2 regions of the Georgenia phoenicis genome follow, and region 1 is predicted to be linked to the other one. Evidence: riboswitches for the same ligand, from Rfam matches in the RefSeq annotation. Region 1 holds a riboswitch; the other holds the start of a gene.
What was found. Region 1 has a riboswitch for cyclic di-AMP ahead of AA0005_RS16975 (C40 family peptidase). Riboswitches for the same ligand answer to the same signal wherever they lie in the genome.

Region 2: it holds a riboswitch for cyclic di-AMP, as region 1 does, so the genes downstream of both, AA0005_RS13175 (C40 family peptidase) here and AA0005_RS16975 (C40 family peptidase) in region 1, are expected to answer to the same signal.

The regions. Positions count from the first base shown of each region.
Region 1 is NZ_CP154855.1:3,595,343-3,600,206, forward strand. Features, by position in the region: gene AA0005_RS16955 (hypothetical protein) at 1-26, opposite strand, end outside; gene AA0005_RS16960 (hypothetical protein) at 154-309, opposite strand; gene AA0005_RS16965 (class E sortase) at 309-1,028, opposite strand; gene AA0005_RS16970 (hypothetical protein) at 1,151-1,570, opposite strand; gene AA0005_RS16975 (C40 family peptidase) at 1,822-2,523, opposite strand; cyclic di-AMP (ydaO/yuaA leader) riboswitch at 2,668-2,842, opposite strand; gene AA0005_RS16980 (four-helix bundle copper-binding protein) at 3,059-3,460, shown strand; gene AA0005_RS16985 (cytochrome c biogenesis protein ResB) at 3,645-4,864, shown strand, end outside.
Region 2 is NZ_CP154855.1:2,766,504-2,771,367, forward strand. Features, by position in the region: gene AA0005_RS13160 (heavy-metal-associated domain-containing protein) at 1-108, opposite strand, end outside; gene AA0005_RS13165 (TlpA family protein disulfide reductase) at 424-1,029, shown strand; gene AA0005_RS13170 (cytochrome c biogenesis CcdA family protein) at 1,033-1,818, shown strand; gene AA0005_RS13175 (C40 family peptidase) at 1,866-2,564, opposite strand; cyclic di-AMP (ydaO/yuaA leader) riboswitch at 2,709-2,883, opposite strand; gene AA0005_RS13180 (four-helix bundle copper-binding protein) at 3,088-3,489, shown strand; gene AA0005_RS13185 (cytochrome c biogenesis protein ResB) at 3,677-4,864, shown strand, end outside.

The DNA.
Region 1 (4,864 bases):
ACGATCACGGCCGTGGCGGCGAGCACGGGAGCACCGCGGGGGACAAGGCGGGATGGGGTCACGTCGCTCCTGTGAGAGTGGTCGGCGATCACGACTGCAAGACCGCTAAGTGGTTCGCTGTCGACGCGTCCTGCGGCACGGGCACCGGTGCGGTCACCCGACCGTGTTGGTGAAGAGCCCGATGTCGTCCACGATGGAAGGGAAGATCCAGGTGAAGAGCGCCGCCACCGCAACCACGGCGAGAAGCACCGCCTCGATCGCCTTGAGCCAGTGTGGCCCGGGCAGCGTCCTCCAGATCGCGGGGTACATCAGGGTGCCTCCATGAGTCGTGTGGGTGCCCCGCCCGCGCGGGGGTACCACTCGGTGAGCTCTCCGTGGGTGATCCAGCGCTGCGCGGCGGAGTAGAGCGGGTGGCACGTCGTCAACGTGATGAGACGTCTGGTCGGTTCCACCCCGGGCTGCCCCGGCACGGGGGCGAGGACATCGACACGGTCCGGGGTCACGATGTAGTCCTCGGTGACGCGGTAGACGAACCAACCCTCTGCGGTCTCCACGACGATGGTGTCCCCGGGTCGGAGCTCCTCGACGTGGCGGTAGGGAGCGCCGAAGCTCTGCCGGTGTGCAGCGGTGGCGAAGTTGCCGACCCCGCCGGGCATCGCGGTCTGTGGGTAGTGCCCGATGTTGCCGTCGTTCAAGACGGTGGTCACGTCGACCCCTTCGGCGAGGGGAACCGCGTAGTCCTGGCCCCACCTCGGCACGTAGACGATGCCGAAGACGTCCGTCGGACCGGGTGGCGTCACGGCCGGTGGAGGCTGATCGCTCAGCGTCGGGTTCTCCGGCGCGACGGAAAGGTCGGATTGTGTCTCACGCCCTGGTGCGCCGCCGATGCTGGTCCGAAACTGCTCGACCGTCGCCTCCTGCTGCCGCCCGGCGACGACGTCTGTCCACCACAGCTGCCACACGACGAACAGGGCGGCCAGGACCCCGAGCGTCAGCATCACCTCTCCGGCGACACCGATGGCGCGCATGCCGATGGACGGCCTCCGCCCCGGGCCCGATCCGGTCGGCGCTGAGGCAGAGGGGCCACCTGGTGCGGCGTCGTCGGACAGCTCACGAGCCGGAGCGACGGCAGGCTCCGGGCTGCCCGTCCTCACGGTTCGTGGTGAACGTCGTGATCAACGGAGTCGGTGACCTCGGGCGTCGCCGACTCGAACGACGCACTGATCTGGGGGCCGATGACGAACGAGGACAGTGCGAACATGCCCCCGAACACCGCCAGCGCGATCGCAGGCGCCCACCAGCTGGCGAAGCGACGCTTGAGCTTGACGAGCATCGGCACCGACGCGACCAGCCCGAGGACCCCGAAGAGGGCCGTACCGCCCGCACCGGCCACTAGGGCGGTGCCCACGAGAGGACCCGCGTGGTGCAGGAGGTGGGGTGCCAGCCCGACCACGCCACCGACCGTCCCGGTGATGACCGTCCATACCGTCCTGCGGGGCTTCCCACCTGCCACGTCAAGTTGTGGCGCCGACGTGGCGTCGATTGCTGTCGAGTGTGGGACGGCCGTCATGGCCCAAAGCGTCCTCCACCTGGTGGAGGGTTTCGGTAGAGAGACGATTAAGGATCGATGTAGTGCGCAGGCGCTGGTGCTCCCGATGGAGGTCAGCGTCCTCTCCCGCTTCCGCGCCGAGAGCCGTCAGCCAGACGATGCCTTCGGGGCGGGGAACTGTCGGCACGGTGAATGTGTCGGGCCCGGTGCGGAGAAACGAGTGGTGGTCCGCAGCCAGTGCCGGCTGCGGACCACCACTCGTGGCGCCGTGCTCAGCCCACGCGGATGAACGTGGGGTTGGGCTTGTAGATGTCGCGTACCGACAGCGGGTTACCCGGGCTGAAGGCCGCGATGTACTGTCCATCGCCCACGTAGATCCCCACGTGCCCGGGCCACCACACCAGGTCACCGGGCTGGGCCTGCGAGGCGGAGACCTGCGTGCCCGCGTTGCGCTGCGCCGCGGAGGACCGCGGGATGGAGATGCCTGCCTGGGCGTAGACGTACTGGGTGAAGCCCGAGCAGTCGAAGCCCGCCGGGGTCGCACCGCCCCACACGTAGGGGGTGCCGATGTACCGGTAGGCGATGTCCAGCACCGCGTTGCCCGACGTGTTGGCCGGCGGGGCCTCACTGCGGGTCGCCGAGCGTGACGCCGAGGTGGTCTCCCGCTCGATGCCGGTCGCCGCCGCCGCCGTGGTCGTCGTCGTGGTCGATGCGGCCGCCTGCCCCTGCGGGATCGTCAGCACCTCACCGACCCGGATCAGCGCCTGCGCGTTCAGGCCGTTGGCCGCGATGATCGCCGAGATGGTGCTGTCGTAGCGCTGCGCCAGCTTCCACACGGTGTCCCCGGCGGCGACGGTGTGGGTGACCTCCGCCGCCTCGGTGCCGCTGGCCTGGGTGGTCGCCGCTGCCTGGGTGTCGACCACTGGGGGGTCGGGGTGGACCGGCTCCATCGCGGAGGCGGTGGTGGTGGCCATGGTCAGCACCAGGCCGGAGGAGGCCGCGGCGAGCGCGGCGCGGCGCGCGGCCGGGCCCGTCAGGCACGGACCCAGCGATGAGAAAACGGTGACGGGACGGCCCTCGGCGCGGTGCCGTCCACGGGTGGGGCTAGATGTCACGGGTAAACCTCTCCAAAGCGCCTACGAGGTCAGCTGTCGGGTTCGGGTAGGAGCACACCCGGCTCAGGCATCGAGCTTCACCCCAAGGACCTGCACGCAGGCCCACATCGGGTTCCCCGTCCCTGCCACGGACGATCGAGGACCACGGTGCGGTGGCAGGGCTCGGCGTCCGCACGCGGGCTTCCCGTGAAGGGGGACGAGAAGCAAGAGCGACGCTACACACGCCCAGGCCCAGAATCACGATTCGATAACGGCTCGACGGGAAGACTTCATCAAACCTTCATCGTCATCACCCGTTCCTGCGGCTGCAGGCCCACGGCGACCCCCCTAGCGTCGTAAGCCCGCACCCGTCATGACTGTCCGCGGGGATAGCGACTGACGAAGGAGCACGACAATGAGAACCGCCGAGATGATGAACACCTACCCGGCCGAGATCAACCTCGACCGGGACCTGCTCGCCAGGGTGGTGGACACCGTGGTGGCCTGCTCTCAGGCCTGTACCGCCTGCGCCGATGCCTGTCTGAGCGAGGACATGGTCGACGAGCTGCGCAAGTGCATCCGCACCAACCTGGACTGCGCCGACATCTGCGACACCACCGCACGCGTGCTGTCCCGGCACACCGGCTACGACGCCAACCTCACCCGCGCCATGCTCCAGGCCTGCATCCAGGCCTGCCGCTCCTGCGGGGATGAGTGCGCGGCCCATGCCGGCCACCACGAGCACTGCCGGATCTGCGCCGAGGCCTGCCGGGCCTGCGAGCAGGCCTGCAACGAGCTCCTCGCCGCCATCGGCTGAGGACCCGCCCCGCGGCCAGCCGGCGCGCATCGCCACGCAGCAACCGGCGCGTCTTAACCGAACCTTAACCGGCATTCCCGGCCTTTCCGGGCTGTGGGTTAGCGTCCCTGGGTGTGCGCATGTCCCCAGTCAATGGTCCCGTGAGGGCGGTGTGATGGTCTGCCGTCCCGCCGGTCTGCGGACCATGGACGAGGCACAGGGCACGGCGCCCCAGCCACCGGCCCCCGCCGGGATCGGTGTGCGCGGCTGGCTGCGCTGGGCGTGGCGCCAGCTCACCTCGATGCGGGTGGCGCTGCTGCTGCTCATGCTGCTCGCGCTGGCCGCCCTGCCCGGCGCGTTCATCCCGCAGATCCCCCAGGACCCCGCCGGCGTGGCCACCCTGCGCGCCGACCGGCCCGAGCTGGCCACCTGGCTCGAGCGCGCGGGCCTGCTCGACATTTACGCCGCACCGTGGTTCGCCGCGATCTACCTGCTGCTGTTCATCTCCCTCATCGGCTGCATCCTGCCGCGCACCAAGGCACACCTCACCGCGCTGCGCGCGGCACCCTCCCGTGTCCCGCGCCGCCTGACCCGCTTCCCCGTGCGCGACAGCCACACCACCACCGCCACCCCCGAGGACGTCACCCGCGCGGTGCGCCGTGCCCTGGGTCGCCGCTTCCGGGTCGCCGTCACCCCCGAGGGCATCAGCGCCGAACGCGGCTACCTGCGCGAGAGCGGCAACATCGTCTTCCACCTGTCCCTCGTCGGGGTGCTCGTCGCGCTCGGCGCCGCGCAGATGATCGCCTACCGCGGACAGGCCGTCGTCGTCGAAGGGCGCACCTTCGCCAACTCCCTCGTCGACTACGACACCTTCACCCCCGGGACGCTGGTCACGGGCGACGACCTCGCCCCCTTCACCTTCGGCCTGATCGAGCTGACCTCCCGGTTCACCGTCGACGCGCAGGCCCGTGACTTCGCCGCCCGGGTCGTGGTCACCGAACCGGACGGGCGGCGCTATGAGGACACCATCCGGGTGAACTACCCGATCACCGCGGCCGGTGCGAACATCTACCTCGCCGGCAACGGCTTCGCCCCCCACCTCACCGTCCGCGACGCCCGGGGTCAGGTCGCCTTCTCCCAACCCGTGCCCTTCCTGCCCGAGGACGACTTCTACACCTCCCGCGGTGTGGTCAAGGTCCCCGACGTCTCCCCCGGCCTGGACCAGCTCGGCTTCACCGGCTACCTGCTGCCCACCGCCATCGCCGAAGAGGACGGGCTGCGCTCGGTGCACCCCCAACCCAACGCACCGCTCATCGTCCTGGAGGTCTACACCGGTGACCTCGGCCTGGACCAGGGCATCCCGCAGAACGTCTACCAGCTCGACACCGACAACATGACCCAGGTGATGGACGGCGCCGAAGAGGT
Region 2 (4,864 bases), 830 kb from region 1:
GTCGACCTCGACGTTCTGGACGCCGGCGATCTTGCCGACCTCCTCGGCCACGGAGCCGACGCAATGGCCGCAAGTCATGCCGGTAACGCTGAAGGTACTGGTAGCCATGAGGGCCTCCCCTTGATCGGTGGTGCGTGCCAGGACGGCACCATCTTTTTATACCCCCTGGGGGTACGCTGGACAAGTGGCCGGGTTATGGTGCTGGCACGGCAAGCGTGCTCCGAAAACGCGTGGATCCTCGCGGTTCCCGAAGGGGTCGCCGCACCGGCGGCACCGCCTGGTGAACGGTGAAGATTCGGTTAAGAACCGGCCCGGTCGCCCCCCGGTTGGGGAACTTCCCACCAAAGCGGCGACGATGGTCGCCGGACCAGTGCAGCGATCAGTGAGCCCCGGGCGGGGTTTCGGTTGGGAAAGGTGACAAGCGTGAGACCCTCCAGGCGTCGGGCACCCCTCAGGCGCGTGCTCACGGCGGCCGCCCTGGCCACCGTCGTGGCCTTGAGCGGCTGTGCCGCCACCGCCCAGACCGACGCGGGACAAGACTCCGGCGCCGGCTACATCGCCGGAGACGGGTCCCTGGCGACCTGGGAGCCGCAGCAGCGCGACGGCGCCATCGAGCTCATCGGTCAGACCTACGACAGCGAGGAGGTCGACCTGAGCCAGTGGCGCGGGGAGGTGGTGGTGGTCAACTTCTGGTATGCCGCCTGCCCGCCGTGCCGCGCCGAGGCCGGGGACCTGGGGGCCATCTACGAGGACTACACCCCCCAGGGGGTGCAGCTGCTCGGGGTCAACCCCCGCGACGACGCGGCCACCGCCCAGGCCTTCGAGCGCACCTTCCAGGTCCCCTACCCCTCCATCCACGACCAAGGGGCCGCGGCCGTGGCCGCCTTCCAAGGACTCGTGCCACTCCAGGCCATGCCCACCACCGTGGTCCTGGACCGCCAGGGCCGGGTCGCGGCCCGCATCATGGGCCAGATCGACCCCACCATGCTGCGCGGCCTCATCGACGACACCCTCGCCGAGACGGCCTGAGCGATGGACCAGCTCGGCTCCTTCTTCGCCGGCACCGTGCTCACCGGCCCCATGCTCGCCGCGCTCCCCGTGGCCGCGATCGCCGGATTTATCTCCTTCGCCTCCCCGTGCGTGTTGCCCCTGCTGCCTGGGTACGTCGGCTACCTCAGCGGCATGGCCGGGGCCACCACCCCCGGCGCCCGCCTGCCTGGCGGGCAGCAGACCAAGGTCCGTGACGGGCGGCTCCTGGCCGGGGTACTGCTCTTCGTCGCCGGCTTCACCGCCGTGTTCGTCCTGCTCGGCGTCGTCTTCGCCTGGCTGGGGATCCTGCTCGCGCCCTGGCTCGACCTCACCACCCGCATCTTCGGCGCGCTGGTCGTGCTCATGGGCCTGGCCTTCATGGGCTACGTCCCATTCATGCAACGCGACCGCCGCCTGCACCTGACCCCCCGGCAGGGCCTGTGGGGAGCGCCGCTCCTCGGTGTCGTGTTCGGGCTGGGCTGGGCGCCCTGCATGGGCCCCACCCTGGCCGCGGTCCTCAGCCTCGCCTTCAGCGAGGCCGATCCCGCCCGCGGCGGGGTCCTCGTGTTCGCCTACAGCCTCGGCCTCGGTGTCCCGTTCGTCGCCGGGGCGATGCTGCTGTCCCGCTCGACCCGCGCACTGGGTTTCCTGCGCCGCCACCGCCGCGCGTTCCAACGCCTCGGCGGCGGGCTGCTCGTCCTGCTCGGACTCGCGATGGTCACCGGGCTGTGGATCTGGGTGTCGGGCTACCTGCAGGGCCTCGTCGCCAACTTCCAGACCCTCGTCTGACCCGGGCCGGTGGTGGCCCGCAGCCAGCTGCGGGCCACCACCGCTGCTCAGCCCACCCGGATGAACGTCGGGTTGGCCTTGTAGATGTCACGCACCGACAGCGGGTTACCCGGGCTGAAGGCCGCGATGTACTGCCCCTCACCCACGTAGATCCCCACGTGCCCGGGCCACCACACCAGGTCACCGGGCTGGGCCTGGGAGGCGGAGACCTGCGTGCCCGCGTTGCGCTGCGCCGCGGAGGACCGCGGGATGGAGATGCCCGCCTGGGCGTAGACGTACTGGGTGAACCCCGAGCAGTCAAAGCCCGCCGGGGTCGACCCGCCCCACACGTAAGGGGTGCCGACGTACCGGTAGGCGATGTCAAGGACAGCATTGCCCGACGTGTTGGCCGGCGGGGCCTCGCTGCGGGAAGCCGAGCGCGAGGCCGAAGCAGCCTCCCGCTCAGTGACCGCCGTCGACGTCGTCGCCGACACGCTCGCCTGCCCCTGGGGGATCGTCAGCACCTCACCGACACGGATCAGCGCCTGCGCGTTCAGACCGTTGGCGGTGACGATCGCCGAGATCGTACTGTCGTAGCGCTGCGCCAGCTTCCACACGGTGTCACCGGAGACGACGGTGTGGGTGACCTCCGCGGTCTCGGTACCACTGGCCTGCGCACTCGCCGTCGGGGTATCGCTGGCCTGGGTGCCGACCACCGGCGGGTCGGGGTGGACCGGCTCCATCGCAGAGGCGGTGGTCGTGGCCATGGTCAGCACCAAACCGGAGGAAGCCGCGGCAAGCGCGGCACGACGCGCGGCCGGACCCGTCAAGCACGGACCCAGTGATGAGAAAACGGTAACGGGACGGCCCTCGGCACGGTGCCGACCACGGGTGTGGCTAGATGTCACGGGTAAACCTCTCCAGGGCGCCTACGAGGTCAGCTGTCGGGTTCGGGTAGGAGCACACCCGGCTCAGGCATCGAGCTTCACCCCAAGGACCTGCACGCAGGCCCACATCGGGTTCCCCGTCCCTGCCACGGACGATCGAGGACCACAGTGCGGTGGCAGGGCTCGGCGTCCGCACGTGAGCTTCTGCGATGAAGGGGGCAAGAAGCAGAAGCGACGCTACACACGCCAACCCCAGGATCACGGTTCGATAACGGCCCTACGGGAAGAGTTCATCAAACCTTCATCAACATCACGACTCCTGCCCAGGCACCCCCCGGGCACCCCGCGTAACGTCGCAAGCCCGCACCGACACGGGGCAAGCAATCAGAGATGGAGGAAGACAATGAGAACCGCGGAGATGATCACCACCCACCCCGGCGAGATCGGCCTCGACGTCGACCCGCTCGCGCGGGCGATCGAGGCCCTGGTGGCGTGTTCCCAGGCCTGTACCGCCTGCGCGGACGCCTGCCTCAGCGAGGACATGGTCGACCAGCTGCGCAAGTGCATCCGGACCAACCTCGACTGCGCCGATATCTGCGACACCACAGCCCGCGTGCTGTCCCGGCACACCGGCTATGACGCCAACCTCACCCGCGCCCTGCTCCAGGCCTGCATCCAGGCATGTCGCTCCTGCGGGGATGAGTGCGCTGCCCATGCCGGCCACCATGAGCACTGCCGCATCTGCGCCGAGGCCTGCCGTGCCTGCGAGCAGGCCTGCACCGAGCTCCTCGCCACCATCGGCTGACGACGCCCGCACCACAGCCCCGACCGTCGCGTCGCCACACCGAAACCGACGCATCTTAATCAAACCTTAACCGGCATTCCCGGTCTTTCAGGACGGTGGGTTAGCGTCCCCGTGTGTGCACGGGTCCCCGGTCGTCGGCTTACGTGAGGACTGTGTGATGGTCTACCGTCCCGCCGGTCTACGGACGATGGATGAGGCACCGGGCACTCCGTCCCAGCCCCCGGCTCCCGGCGGAATCGGTGTGCGCGGCTGGCTGCGCTGGGCCTGGCGCCAGCTCACCTCGATGCGGGTGGCGCTGCTGCTGCTCATGCTGCTCGCCCTGGCCGCGCTGCCCGGGGCGTTCATCCCGCAGATCCCGCAGGATCCCGCCGGCGTGGCCACCCTGCGCGCCGACCGGCCCCAGCTCGCCACCTGGCTCGAGCGCCTTGGCCTGCTCGACATCTACGCCGCGCCCTGGTTCGCCGCGATCTACCTGCTGCTGTTCATCTCCCTCATCGGCTGCATCCTGCCGCGCACCAAGGCCCACATCACCGCGCTGCGCGCGGCACCCTCCCGTGTCCCGCGCCGCCTGACCCGCTTCCCGGTCCGTGACACGCACATGACGACGGCGTCCCCCGAGGAGGTGACCGGGGCGGTCCGCTCGGCGCTGGGCCGCCGCTTCCGGGTGGCCGTGACCGCGGAAGGGATCAGCGCCGAACGTGGCTACCTGCGCGAGACCGGCAACATCGTCTTCCACCTGTCCCTGATCGGGGTGCTCGTCGCCCTGGGTGCCGCGCAGCTGGTCGCCTACCGCGGGCAGGCCGTCGTCGTCGAGGGTCGCACCTTCGCCAACGCCCTGGTCGACTACGACACCTTCACCCCCGGGACACTGGTCACGGGCGACGACCTCGAGCCCTTCACCTTCTCCCTGACCGAGCTCACCTCCCGGTTCACCGTCGACGCCCAGGCCCGCGACTTCGCCGCCCGGGTCGTGGTCACCGAGCCTGACGGCCGGCGCTACGAGGACACCATCCGGGTCAACTACCCGATCAACGCAGCCGGCGCGAACATCTACCTGGCCGGCAACGGCTTCGCCCCCCACCTGACCGTGCGTGACGCCGAGGGGCAGGTGGCGTTCTCCCAGCCGGTGCCCTTCCTGCCCGAGGACGACTTCTACACCTCCCGCGGTGTGGTCAAGGTCCCCGACGTCTCCCCCGGCCTGGACCAGCTCGGCTTCACCGGCTACCTGCTGCCCACTGCCATGTCCGAGGAGGACGGGCTGCGCTCGGTGCACCCCCAACCCAACGCACCGCTCATCGTCCTGGAGGTCTACACCGGTGACCTCGGCCTGGACCAGGGCATCCCGCAGAACGTCTACCAGCTCGACACCGACAAC